3 regions of the Agrobacterium sp. fls2-241-TYG-188a genome follow, and region 1 is predicted to be linked to each of the others. Evidence: riboswitches for the same ligand, from Rfam matches in the RefSeq annotation. Region 1 holds a riboswitch; each other region holds the start of a gene.

Region 1 (4,569 bases):
AACTCGACCCGGAGACCGTTCACGCGCTGGTCATTCCCGGCGGGCTGATCTGGGAAAAGGGCAATGCGCCCGATCTGACCGATCTCGTTCACCGCTTCCGCGCCCAGCACCGCGTGGTGGCAGGCATTTGCGCCGCCGCCAGCGCACTGGCCGGAACCGGTGTGCTGAACACCGTTTCCCATACCGGCAACTCGCTGGATTCGCACAGCAAATATGAGGAATATCAAGGCCGTGAACATTATCTGGACCAGCCGCAAGCCGTAAGCGACAAGGGCGTTGTCACCGCGCCGGGCAGCTCGCCTGTAACCTTTGCAACGGAAGTTTTGAAAGCACTGGACCTGTGGGGACCGGAAGCCGAGGCAGAGCTTGGCGTTTTTGCGGCGGAGCATCTGCCCCCAAAGCAGTGAGGCCGCCGGCTGCGGACCCACCCTCCTAAAACTTGGCATTTCCCCGGGCGACTGCATCTCCTATGGTTGCAGCCGGCATGAGCCACTCGGTCTTGCGGCGAAAGGCTCATCCGCCTCCCTATGGCTGGGGAGGCCCTGACGCATGTCCAAGGCTTAACACCTAAAGGTCAGGGTGGTCGTTCTACTGCGGCTTACGAACTCCCCGGCCACCAGAGCCCGTTCATCGAGTGGGCGCTTCCGTTTTAAAAACTGATGCTGCTGTAAAACAAGGGCCGCACCCTACTAAAAATAGCCATTTCCTCTCGCCCCCACTTGCCCTATGGTTGCATCGAGACCGGACGTAACGGGCTGGTCTTGGGGCTCGTAACCCCTAACAAGGCGGTCGGTGTCGACCGCAATGACACCCCTCAGCCATATTGATGTGGCTGAGGCGGTCCATTGTGACTATAAGCTCTCCTGCTACCTCTATGGCTGGGGAGGCCCTGACGTATGTCCAAGGCAAACGCCTAAAGGTCAGGGTGGTCGTCCTTGTACGGCTTACGAACTCCCCGGCCACCAGAGGCCCGTTTCCTCCGGTGGTCGCTTCCGTTTCGACAGGAACCTCGGCCTGCGGCGCCTGTCCGCGCATGGCCGTTGCAATGGGGAAATGCGATGGAGAATTACAGTATCTGGGCTGATCTTCTGCACACATTCCGGATGATGTCGGATGGGGTAAAGATTTCGCTGATCTACATGCCTTGCGTCTTCGCCCTCGGCTTCGCCGGGCTGTACATGCACCACCTGCGCCGGGCCAACAAAGCAGAGCCACCGGATTCGAAGCCCTACATGATCCTGCCACCAGACAAGCTCGTGCGGCGTGAGCCCGAGGATGCGCGAGCCACAGCCCTACGCAAACTGGACGCCTACATCGCCGCCGCAGACCGCCCTCGCAAGGAATAAGCACGGACGGCGTTTTGTTGACAGAGTAGAGCGGATTAGATCGGATCGGAGCTGATTTGATCGGACACGCACCGCAACCCCACGCACCGCCACACAACGCCGTCACCCCGGACTTGATCCGGGGTCCAGCGATCCGACGTCTGTCGGATCAAGAGACTCTCCCCAACCGAAAGACGACATCCGTTTGATAAAGCGCCTCCCCTCAGCCCAAAGACTTGGGCCTGGCTGGCTTCCGGCTCAAGGCCGGAATGACGGGGGTGGGTGAGATGTCCGGTGGGACAGAGCGGGTAAGCCCCCGCCCGCCACATCAGACTTTAGGCGTCCGGCCTACTCCAACTGCGATAAAAACAGTCCTAGCGATCCAGAACGCGGCAAAGACGTGCCGGACTGGTGGTGGCCTGCGGCGTTATGGCGCGGCGCAGGTCGCGGCTGTTGATGTGCAGGCTGCGGTCGGCGGGCAGAGCGAGGCGGGTGATTTTGGTGGTGGCGGCGCTGAGGAATGCGGCCTTGTTTGCCGTGAAATAGGCAAGGCAGGCGTCTCGTTGCGGCTCGACTGCCAGAAGCGCCCGGAAGGCCAGCCGGTGCATGACGCAGCGGCCGGCATGGTTGGGGACAGGGAAACTCAGCGCATCGAGCCTATCGCTCCATTCCGCGTCGTCATTTCCCTGCCCTGTCATTCTACCGTGCCGCCTCGAACCGCTTGAGGAACAGACCGCTGAGAGCGCCGAGAATAAGCCAGAAAACGAAGCTCGTGACGGTGGCCAGCACCACGAAGCGGCGTTCCAGCGGCAGGGGCGCCAGCGCATGTTCGCCTTCTGGCGGCAGCGGTGCGCCGATGATGTGCGGTGCCGCAATCAGCGCCACGGCGAGAATGGCGGCCCATGGTTCTGCGCGCTTGAAGGCCAGCAGCGCAAGCCCGCTTGCCGTGGCAGCAACGGTGCCCACCCACCACATCTGGCGTGCGCCGAGTTCGGCTGCCGGGCTGCCGGGCAGCTCTGGCGGCAGGCCGATCATGGGGGCCAGCATGACGGCGGCAAAGCCCGCAAGGCCCCAGAACAGGCCCTCGCGCCAGCCATTTGCCGGGCCGCGCAAGGAAATCAGAGCGGTCAGCACCAGCGCATAGCCGATGGCCGTCAGCACATTGGCAGCGATGGTATAGGCGTTGCGCTCGAACCCATCTGCCGGAGCCCAGGCTTCGGCATCGTGGTGATGGTCCGAAGGCGTGGCGGCGTCATGGTGGTGATCTGCGCGTGCTGCTGCGGCGTCATGTCCGTGGACATGCGCGGCCTCGCCACCGGCATTTTCAAAGGTTTCAGCCTGCAGAATAAGCGGTGTGGTGCCGATTGCCTGCATGGCGCTGACGGCCAGACCGGCAATCAGCCCAACCAGAACGGCGGTAAAAACGATGTTACGGAAAAAAGGCATGTCTCGTCTCCCCTCAATGGCAAGGGAAGGCGTTTGCATGGCGCGTATCATGCGCGGCATTGTGCACGGCCTCGACATGCGAAAAGCCGACGAAACCGACGATGAACAGGCCGAGTGCGGCGGCTGTCAGCGCCTGCGCGATTTTTGCTGTGGTTGACGATACGGCCGATGAAGCCGTGTTTTGCTGTATGGACATGGTGACCCTCTCATGTGCGGCCGGGCCATTGCTGATCAAAGCCCACAACCGCATTCAACATTCACCACGGGGAAAGAGACACATGGTTTTAAAGGCGGGAATACCCGACCTGCCAACCGTGCTTACCCGGACACCCCGCCGGTATTGACGACACTTCATGTGATGGCAGGTCTCCTGGCTTGCGGGTCACAACCTTGAAAACACCTTCCCGATCCTCCTGGTCCGCATCGTATTTTACGAGATCGAAAACGATTTCGCGTCGATGCGCCAGATCAGTGGCTTTTGTTTTCAGGCTCTCCGCTCACAGTTGCGGGGGCAGCCACGAATCAAGGTTTTCACACCCCTATCGTGTTCCCTTTTCACTTTCCGGGCGAACCGGAAAGACCATCACACAACCGTTATCCGGCGATCGGGCGCTCGAGTCAATGGGCAATTACCGCGCGGGCACGGCCTTGAGATAGGCCGCGATGGCATCACGGTCTTCCGCTGTCAGACGCGCCATGTTCTGCTGCACCTTGACCATGGAGCCACCGGCGCTGTCGAAGTCCGGCGTAAAGCCGGTTTCGAGATAGCTGGCAATATCGGCCCGTGTCCATGAACCGATGGTATCGGAGCCCGGGGTGATATCGGGAATACGTCCCTCGCCTTCCGGGTTTGGTCCGCCGGCAAGCCACTGGTCTTTCAGGAAACCGCCCAGCGCATCGCGCGGGGTGTGGCATTCGCCGCAATGGCCGGGACCCTCCACCAGATATTGCCCGCGAACGACCTGCGCGTCGGCATTGGCGATCTGCACCCTTGGCTGACCCTTGTCGAAATAGAGGAACTTCCAGCCACCCAGGCTCAGGCGAATGTTGAAGGGAAATGGCAGGTCATGCGCCGGTGCATCATTGGTGCTGGCGGGCAATGTTTTCAGATAGGCGAAGAGATCGTTGATATCCTGCGGCGTCATCCGCGCGTAGGACGCATAGGGGAAGGATGGGTAGAGATGCTCACCATCCTTGCCAACACCGCGCGTCATCGCATCGCCGAATTGCGCCACCGTCCAGCCGCCGATGCCATGCTGAGGGTCGGACGAAATATTGGGCATGTGGAAGGTTCCGAACGGGCTTGGCAGCGCCTGCCCGCCGGACAGTGTCTTCAAAGCGTCTCCGGTCGCATCCGGGGCGGCATGACAGCTTGCGCAACCGCCTGCCCAGAAAAGAGTTTCGCCATTGGCAAGGTTGGGCTCGCCCAGATTGGCCCAGTGGCTTGGCGGTTGACGCTGCGGCGCGGTGACCCACATGAAAACGCCGAACCCGGCAATGCCAGCAACAACGACGCCACCCGCCAGCTTCGTCCAGATGGAAGCCATTGCCTTCTCCGCTCCACTCAAAAATTCAAAATGCAAAAAGGCCCGCCGGTTGAGTGGCGGACCTGATGGGCGTGTATTACTTCTTCAGGCGGTAGGTCTGGTGGCAGCTGCTGCAATCGGCGCCCAGCGTCTTCAGGGCCGCGCCAACGCTTGCCTGGTCTGTCGGCAACTGTGCCAGAACCATATCTGCATCCGAACCCAGCTTTTCTGACTTCGACTTGAAATCCGCAAAGTTCTGCCAGATGGCAGGT
Region 2 (4,569 bases), 560 kb from region 1:
AAAATGCGTGAGCGCGAAATTCGATCAGTTGTTCGCAAGCTTTTTTCAAAGCTGTGATTCAAGCGGGAGAAAGCCCATGATGCCAGCAAGCACACGACGGCTCACGCTGGCATATGGCTCGTATCGGTAATGTTGCGGCTTGCCTCTAACAAGGCCGGTCCATGTGAGGTTCTTGCGTTCGTCCAAAGCAAGCTCGAAACTCATTTCGCGGCTTGTTTCTTCCTTGAAGATTTCGTCCATTTCCCGAACCAGTTCTTCGGACGAAAAGAGAACACCCATTTCAGTGTTGAGAGACATCGAACGGGGATCGAAATTGAGAGACCCGATAAACCCGGTTTCGCCATCACGGGTAAAGGCTTTCGTATGAAGGCTTGCCTGACCCGAGCCTCGCAGGGAGAAGGACTTATGGTCATCTGCGAGCAAGCGAAGCTCATGCAGCTTGATGCCATTGACCAAGAGCGGGCGCCTGTATCGTGAATAGCCTGCATGTACTGCCGCGACATCGGTCGCGGCAAGCGAGTTGGTGAGAACGCTGACAGAAACCCCGCTTGCAGACAGGCGCGAAAGCGTTTCCACTCCCTTCTGCCCCGGTATGAAATAGGGCGATGTTATCTTAAGCTTATGCTTCGTCTCTTCCATCAGGGGCAGAAGCGTTTCCATCAGAAAGTTGCGACCGGTGCGTCGCTTTCCGGCTGCTTTCTCAGGCGGGTCGGCAACCACTTGCGCATTGTCCACCCAATGAAGATTATCGGCCGTCAGGAAGTTTCCCGAATGATGCTGCCTTTCCACCTGTGCAAGATAGGGCGAAGCGGCGTCGCCTGAGGCGAGTACATCCATGCGGCGCCGAAGTTTTGCAAGTTTGTTTGGCCTCCTTGCAAGAAGGGACCGAACAGGCACGGCAACGGCACTGTTCCAGTAGTCGTCGAAGATTTCCTCTGCCTGCGCAACGCATTCTCCGTGCGCGATAACATCGAAATCGCGGAAATTCGCGTTCTCGGCGGCGTCGAAATAGGCATCTCCAATGTTACGCCCTCCAACGATCAAAACCCGGCCATCTGCAATCCAGGCCTTGTTGTGCATACGTCGGTTGACCGAGCGGAAGCGCATGAGGAGCTCCAGCCCTCGACGAATGACGTTCTCACGTGCCTTTGTCGGGTTGAAGAGGCGCAGTTCAATGTTGGGATGGCTGTCTATGGCATGGAAGGCCCTGTCCGATATGGAGACACCCAAGTCATCCAGAAGCAGGCGAACGCGAACACCGCGGTCCGCAGCAGCGATAACCTCGCGCATCACCAGCTGTCCGGTGAGGTCGGCGTTCCACATGTAGTACATGAGATCAAGGCTACGACCTGCGGCGCGCGCGCTGCCAACGCGTACAGCAAAGGCGCCAAGATTGGATTGTATCAGGGAGATGGCGCTAGGTTCGGAATGGACCGAACTCAGGTTAATCCAGTGACGGTCGAGCGGCGTGGCATCGTGTGATTTCGGCAGGGCCGTCGAAGCAATCTTCGTGATGATTTTGTCACGGTGGCGGGATGCCATCGCAAGGCCAGCGAAAATCGCCAGGACGATCAACACTGCAAACAATGTTACGGCACTCACAGCGATCGTATTATCCGCCCTATCTTAAAGATTTAAAGGTCTCAGTGGATCTCAATGTTCCGCTTGTCAGCTTCCTGCTTGATAATGTCCTCAACCAGCTGGCGTTTCAATGAAGGGTCGCCCAGCAAATAGTCGTCTGCAAGCTCGAAGATCGACTTTGGGCGTTCCATGCGGCTCAACGTGTCGAGGTCCGAACCAATCTGCTGCCTAAGTTCGTTATAATCGTCCATTGTCTTACTCCATTTGCCTATAGAATGCACAGGTGGGCAGCACGGTTCCGCCACGTACGAAATCGGCCACCAGCGGCTTGCATCTCGATCTCATGGCTTGCATAAGCGCTCGCATCAGGTGCCCGCCCGAGGCGAGAGAATCGGGAACACGGTGAAAATCCGTGACGTGCCCAACGCTGTAAGGCCGAGGCATATTTCCACATGCCACTGAAGTTTCGGGAAGGCGGAAATGTGTTGATGAAGCCAAGTCAGAAGACCGGCCTGATACCATGGACCGAAGCGCAAGGACAGCGCCACGTTGTTACTTGGCAAGCGTTAAGCGCTATGCCATGCATTGTTGGGGAATGACGATGCCGACGGACGAACAGAAGCAGGCACTCAGGCCTGTCTGTAAATTTTCGCAGGACGAGGTCGACGCCGTCTATCGCGCCATACATGAGCGCCGGGACGTCCGCGATCAGTTCCTGCCAGACCCGTTGCCGGCTGATCTTATTGAGAGACTGCTTGGCGCCGCGCACGCTGCCCCCTCGGTCGGGTTCATGCAGCCGTGGAACTTCACACTGGTAACCGACGCGGCGACGAAAGAGCGTACCTGGGAGGCGTTTTCTCGCGCCAATGCAGAAGCGGCCGATATGTTCAAGGGTGAGAAGCAGGCGCTTTACCGAAGTCTGAAGCTCGAAGGCATTCGCAAGGCACCGCTCTCGATCTGCGTGACCTGTGATCCGACACGGGGCGGCGACGTCGTTCTTGGGCGCACACACAATCCCCGCATGGATGTCTATTCCACAGTCTGTGCCGTACAAAACCTGTGGCTGGCAGCAAGGGCGGAAGGTATCGGGGTTGGCTGGGTCAGCATCTTCCACGATGCGGACATCCGGGACATCCTCGGCATTCCCGACCATATTGAAATCGTCGCGTGGCTCTGTCTGGGCCGGGTCGACATGCTCTATCAGGAGCCGGAACTTGCGGTCAAAGGCTGGCGTCAGCGGCTGCCTATTGAAGAGCTGGTGTTCCGCGACAGGTGGGGAAGGTCTTAGCTGGCCATCACTGCTGTTGTGGCTGCGCACCCTTCAAAGCTGGATTTTTCAGATCGATTCGGCTTTGCTCCTCCGGCAGAAACTGTGGTCCAACCATGCGGACCTTGTTCTTCGCCGGATCATAATCTCGCTCGGGAATGGGCGAAGCCGTCTGTTTTTGCGGCTCTTGCGCAGGTTTTGCCGACTCTTCGTTGCCCTTCGGCTTGATCGTTGTGATGCTGGACTGATTTTGCAGCGCTGTGGACTGGGGCGCCTGATCCTGCTTCTTCTCATCATTCTGATAGGCCGCCATGTTGCAGCTGCAGGACGGTGACCTTTCGGAAGTGGGCTTGTCTCGATAGGCGAAAGCTGTCGGCATCGAAGAGTAGGGTTGGCCAGTCTTGGCAGAGACCATGTCGGAACTTTCCTGGCCCTCAAGCGCGTGATAAAAAAGTTCCGTCTGGGTGCCTGGACACATTCGCTCGCATTGCGCTGCCTGCGAGCGGAAATCCAGCGGCGTTGCGTTGGATGCGATGGGGAAAAATGCGCCGTCGCAGGTTCTCACGCATAACGTTCTAAGCCTACCTTGCATGGGCATATCGGGGTTCGGCCCATAATCGGAATAGCCGGGTTGCTCAAACGGATCACCCGGGCCGCGCATGTCAGGGTCCTGTGGCGGGTCGATGGTGGTGATCGATGGTGCCTGCTCGTCAAGACAGCCTTGCGCATCCAGAGCCGCCATAATTTGCTGTCGGTTGTTGCTGCCGCTGTTCTGCCGCCGTTCGGCAAGCATTCTGTCACGCTCCTGCGTGATCATTTCCCGGTCTTCCTGCGCCTGAACGAGCGCATCGCCGATCTCTGCGCAGAGTTCGGCATTTGGATTTCCGTAGACAATGACACTGCCTGACGAGCAGCCGTAGCCGCGCATATCATTCCTGATCCGGCGAATGAGGATATTCTGCTGCGCCAGCGCGTTCGCATATCTGCGCACCTCAGCAGTGTTGCCGATGGCCTGCCTTGGCTGCTCCAGCTGCGCGCGCAGGGAATCGCAGACGGGATCTGCCTGAGCCGAAAACGGCACGGCGAACATCAGCGTAAGCAAGGTACCAATCGCTCGGCGGCGGCGCGGGGTCAATGATACGTCCGTCTTCCTGGCCCGCCTTATGCGAGCCATCTTCTGTCGTGGGTCGCCCGCGCAATACGGACGACGCTGTTTAGCTGATGGTAACATAATGCTGCATCGCAGTGCGGCAAGCCGCACCTCAAAATTATGTTAACTCTGGCTTACTCCGACGGATTGGAGGCTTGCACCACCGCAAGGGCAGCCATGTTGACCACGCCGCGTGATGTCACTGTTGGTGACAGGATGTGGACGGGCAGGGCGGAACCAAGAAGAATCGGGCCGACATGCAAGCCTTCTGTCATGGTGCGCACAACGCCGAGCGTGATGTTTGCCGAGTCGAGGTTCGGGAACACCAGCAAATTGGCCTCGCCCGACAGGGAGCTGTTTGGCATGGCGCGCTTGCGAAGGGTCTCCGACAGGGCAGAGCCACCCTGCATTTCACCATCGATTTCCAGTTCCGGCGCGGCCTGACGTACCAGCTGAAGGGCGCGGCGCATCTTGCGTGCACTTTCTGAGTCACGCGAACCGAAGTTCGAATGGCTTGCCAGTGCAATCTTCGGCGTAATGCCGAAGCGCTTGATTTCCTTGGAGGAGAGGA
Region 3 (4,569 bases), on a different contig from region 1:
ATGCCATGCTCATCGCCCTTTTCGGCCTGCTTGCGCTTGCTATCGCGCCATAGACAGAAGCATGTCCAGATCCAGATGACGCTCCATGTGATCAGCTAAGCGATCAAGCACGGCATCGACCTGTTCCTCGTAGTTCAGAAGAGAGGATGATGCGCCCAAGCGTTCCAGCCATGCGCTGCGCTGGCCATCATCGGCAAAAAGACCGTGGACATATGTCCCGAAGACACGCCCATCCGCCGAGAACGCCCCATCCACATGGTTTTCAATAGTCGCGAACGGGCGACTACGGTCTGGACCGGTGGTCACTCCGACATGCATTTCATATCCGACGAAGGACTTGCCGTCGAAGCTCTGGCCCGCGACGGAAACCAGCCTCTTGTCACCCGTCAGAACGGTGTCGACATCAAGCAACCCCAGTCCCTCAACGGTCGATGGCACGCCTTCTATCCCCTCTGGGTCAGAGATGGTTTTGCCAAGCATCTGATAGCCACCGCAAAGGCCAAGCACATAACCACCCCGGCGCACATGCGCCTTGATATCCACATCAAGGCCCGCCGCTTTCAACGCATTCAGATCGGCAATCGTGGATTTGGATCCGCAGAGCAGAACCATGGCGCAATCCGGCGGAATGACGTCTCCCCGTCGCACCCTGACAAGCTCAACGTCCGGCTCGGCATCGAGCGGATCGAGATCATCGAAGTTGGAAATGTGGGGCAGAATCGGTACCGCAATCCTGATCTTTGCGCCGATTTTCCGATGGCCTGGACCGACCAATCCCAGAGCGTCTTCAGCTGGCAGGCGGCTCGCATCATCGAAGTGCGGCAAAAGACCAACCGCATTCCAGCCGGTCATGTCCGCGATAATGCGCATCCCTTCATCAAACAGGCTCGCGTCTCCACGAAAACGGTTGACGATGAAGCCCTTGATCATGGCTGCGTCATCGGCGGCAAGAACCGTGCGTGTGCCGACAAGACTTGCGATGACCCCTCCGCGATCAATATCGCCGATGAGAATGACCGGTGCGTTCGCAGCCCGGGCAAAGCCCATATTGGCGATATCATTGGCCCGTAGATTGATCTCCGAGGCGCTGCCCGCTCCTTCGACCAGAACGAGGCCTGCCTTGCTTTTGAGGTGATTAAAACTATCCAGCACATGCCCCATGAGAGACGCCTTCATGTGCTGGTAGTCGGCTGCCTTTGCGCTACCGATAACCTTGCCCTGCACCACGATCTGCGCACCGGTTTCGCTTTGCGGTTTCAACAGAACCGGGTTCATATGAACCGACAGCGCCACACCGGCGGCCCGCGCCTGCAAGGCCTGTGCCCGTCCGATCTCGCCACCATCCTCGGTCACTGCGGCATTGTTCGACATGTTCTGAGGCTTGAACGGCATGACGGAAAGACCCCGGCGCGTGTAGGCGCGCGCCAATCCTGCGACCATCAACGACTTTCCGACATCCGAGCCGGTCCCCTGAAACATCAAGACACGCGCTGTCATGGGTTTAGAACTCGATGCCGGACTGAGCTTTGACACCCGCCCTGAAGTGATGCTTCACCAACGTCATCTCTGTGACCATGTCGGCAGCGTCGAGAAGCGGCTGTTTGGCGTTTCGCCCGGTCACCACAACATGCAAGCCTGGCCGGCGAGCCTGCAGCGTTTCCACGACTTCCTCGAGGGAGAGATAGTCGTAGCGCAGTGCGATATTAAGCTCATCGAGAACCACAAGACCGATCGTCTCATCGGCCATGAAAAGCTTTGCCTCCTCCCACGCCTTTGAAGCGGCAGCGACATCACGCTTGAGATCCTGCGTGTCCCAGGTGAAGCCTTCGCCCATCGTGCGCCATGCAACACGGTCGCCGAACAAGGCCAGCGCCTGCTGCTCTCCCGTTGACCAGGCGCCCTTGATGAACTGGACGACACCGACGCGACGGCCCGTCCCCAGCATACGCAAGGCCAGTCCGAAGGCTGCCGTGGACTTGCCCTTCCCCGGCCCCGTATGGACCATCAGCAAACCTTTTTCGATGGTCTTTTCCGAAACCTCCGCATCCTGCACGGCCTTTCGATTGACCATCTTGGCGCGGTGCCTTTCGGCTTCGCTGTCGCTGATATCACGGGTCATGCAGGTCGATCCTTATGGGCATTTTCGGTTTTCGAAGCGGCGACTATACCCAAAACGTCCCGCCGGGCAATGACGCGCGCCATTGACACAAAAGCATGGCAGGGCATAAGGGTTAAGCACTGACGGTCTTTTTCCGGCAACGGGAAAAGCTAAGAGGGAACACGGTGTAACCCGCTCTGCGGATAAATCCGTGGCTGCCCCCGCAACTGTAAGCGGTGAGCCCACGCTGGAAGCCACTGGACGAAATGTCCGGGAAGGCAGCGAAAGGGCGCTGAAGCCGCAAGCCAGGAGACCTGCCGTTTCAGGAAAAACGTCTGCCGGGCGGGGTGCTCCGGTCAGTCGGTTGTTCGGGCCTGGCCGCGCGTCTTCGCGTGCCATTTTCGATTTCCGCACCCCGAGACCATTGTGAAGGCGCGGAAAGCAGACCCTTGGATATGACAGCAACAGTACCCAGCCTGACGGACGTGACGGATAAGAGCAAGGCTCAAGGCGTTGTCGTGTTTGTCTGCCGCAGTTGCCGCGCGGAGGCCGATCCGACCGCAGAACCACGCGCCGGGGCAACGCTTGCACAAAGCGTCTCGGCTCTCGGTCAGGATGAGGGCATAACCGTGCGCAGCGTCAATTGCCTTGCAAACTGCAAACGCGGCCTGAGCGCTGCGATCCGCACCCAGGACGGCTGGTCCTACATTTTCGGTGGCCTCGCACAGGACGATGCCGCAGATCTTTTGGTCGGCGCCCGCCTGCTGGAAAACGCGCCGGACGGGCTCATGCCATGGCGTGGACGGCCCGATAGTTTGAAGCGCGGCATGGTTGCCCGCATTCCCCCTTTACATCACACCGAGGAGACACCATGACCACGCTCGATCGCGTTCCCTGCACCATCGTTACCGGCTTTCTGGGCGCGGGCAAGACCACATTGCTGAGGGGTCTTCTCGAAAAGCTCGAAGGCAAGCGATTGGCCATCATCGTCAACGAGTTCGGTGATGTCGGCATCGACGGAGAGATTCTCAAGGGTTGCGGCATCGAAAGCTGCCCGGAAGAAAACATTGTGGAGCTGGCCAATGGCTGCATCTGCTGCACGGTTGCGGACGACTTTCAGCCAGCCCTGGAACAGATTCTCAGCCGTGAGCCTCGCGTCGAGCATATTCTGATCGAGACATCCGGTCTTGCTCTGCCCAAGCCGCTCGTACAGGCATTTCAGTGGCCCGCGATCAAAAGTCGCGTGACCGTCGATGCTGTTGTAGCCGTGGCCGATGGTGCAGCTCTTGCCGAGGGCATGGTGTCGCACGATCTCGAAGCCCTTGCTGCCCAGCGCCAGAATGATGAGGCCCTGGACCATGACGATCCGGTCGAGGAAGTATTTGAGGACCAGATCGCCTGTGCCGACCTCATCGTTCTCACCAAGGGCGACCTGCTGGATGCCGAAGGTCTGGAGCGCGCCAAGGCCCATATCAACGCCCATCTGCCAAAAGCTGCCAAGATTGTTGTCGCATCCAATGGCGCCATCGATCCAGCCGTGCTGATCGGCCTCGGACTTGCCGTCGAAGACGACATCGAGAACCGCCACACCCATCACGACGACGAAGAGGACCACGATCACGACGAGTTCGACAGCTTTGTCGTGGAGCTTGACGCCGTGAGCGACCCGGACGCGCTTGCAGAGCGTATCTCGCAAACGGCAGCCTCCGAAAACGTTCTGCGCATCAAGGGCTTTGTCGACGTTTCGGCAAAACCGATGCGGCTTCAGGTTCAAGCGGTCGGCTCGAGGGTCAATCACTATTTCGACCGCCCCTGGGGCGCTGGAGAGGTTCGTCGCAGCCGTCTCGTCGTCATCGGCGAAAAGGGTCTGGACCGTGCAAAGATCGAGCGGATGCTGGCGGCCTGATCCATGCACATTCTCGCCACCACATCCTCGTCCCTGGACGATCTGGCAGAGCCGGTTGATCTCAACCTCGGCCGGGCAGATGTGGTGGTGCTGTCATTTTCAGCCAGCGACCTCGGTGGGCTTGAACGCGCATGGCAGCGGACAACGGACGGATCGGTTTCGCTTGTGTCAGCGAATCTGACCGATCTTCGTCACCCTATGTCAGTCGATCTCTGGATCGAAAAGACGGCGGAACATGCCAAACTGATCCTTATCCGGATCCTCGGCGGCGCTGACCGCTGGCGATACGGGGTCGAAGAGGTTTCGCGCATGGCAAAGCGGCGAGGCATCAAGCTCGTTCTTTTGCCGGGCGAATGCTCCGAACGCGATGAAAAGCTGGAAGCGGCGTCCACGGTCGATTTGCCGACGCTGTCTTCCATTCTTTCCTTCTTCCGCGAGGGAGGCCCCGAAAACATGGACAGGGCCGCCCGGGGTCTTGCGGCCTATTCAAAAGGCGAATGGCCTGACCTTGCGGCTGAGCCACTGCCAAAAACCGGGTTCTACAGGCCCGGCCAAGGCGTCGTCG

Evidence for each region. Region 1 has a riboswitch for cobalamin ahead of QRN85_RS09205 (CbtB domain-containing protein). Riboswitches for the same ligand answer to the same signal wherever they lie in the genome.
Region 2: another riboswitch for cobalamin. It lies ahead of bluB (5,6-dimethylbenzimidazole synthase); the one in region 1 lies ahead of QRN85_RS09205 (CbtB domain-containing protein).
Region 3: another riboswitch for cobalamin. It lies ahead of QRN85_RS19525 (DUF1636 family protein); the one in region 1 lies ahead of QRN85_RS09205 (CbtB domain-containing protein).

The regions. Positions count from the first base shown of each region.
Region 1 is NZ_JARVRD010000002.1:508,833-513,401, reverse strand. It holds gene QRN85_RS09225 (type 1 glutamine amidotransferase family protein) at 1-407, shown strand, start outside; gene QRN85_RS09220 (hypothetical protein) at 1,059-1,346, shown strand; gene QRN85_RS09215 (hypothetical protein) at 1,700-2,023, opposite strand; gene QRN85_RS09210 (CbtA family protein) at 2,025-2,771, opposite strand; gene QRN85_RS09205 (CbtB domain-containing protein) at 2,785-2,967, opposite strand; cobalamin riboswitch at 3,115-3,371, opposite strand; gene QRN85_RS09200 (cytochrome c) at 3,401-4,318, opposite strand; gene QRN85_RS09195 (c-type cytochrome) at 4,395-4,569, opposite strand, start outside.
Region 2 is NZ_JARVRD010000002.1:1,065,856-1,070,424, forward strand. It holds gene QRN85_RS11935 (phospholipase D family protein) at 46-1,602, opposite strand; gene QRN85_RS11940 (hypothetical protein) at 1,644-1,832, opposite strand; cobalamin riboswitch at 1,932-2,111, shown strand; gene bluB (5,6-dimethylbenzimidazole synthase) at 2,183-2,869, shown strand; gene QRN85_RS11950 (DUF2865 domain-containing protein) at 2,877-3,983, opposite strand; gene QRN85_RS11955 (NADP-dependent malic enzyme) at 4,133-4,569, opposite strand, start outside.
Region 3 is NZ_JARVRD010000007.1:132,990-137,558, reverse strand. It holds gene cbiB (adenosylcobinamide-phosphate synthase CbiB) at 1-53, shown strand, start outside; gene QRN85_RS19535 (cobyric acid synthase) at 40-1,497, opposite strand; gene cobO (cob(I)yrinic acid a,c-diamide adenosyltransferase) at 1,502-2,119, opposite strand; cobalamin riboswitch at 2,226-2,434, shown strand; gene QRN85_RS19525 (DUF1636 family protein) at 2,554-2,973, shown strand; gene cobW (cobalamin biosynthesis protein CobW) at 2,970-4,004, shown strand; gene cobN (cobaltochelatase subunit CobN) at 4,008-4,569, shown strand, end outside.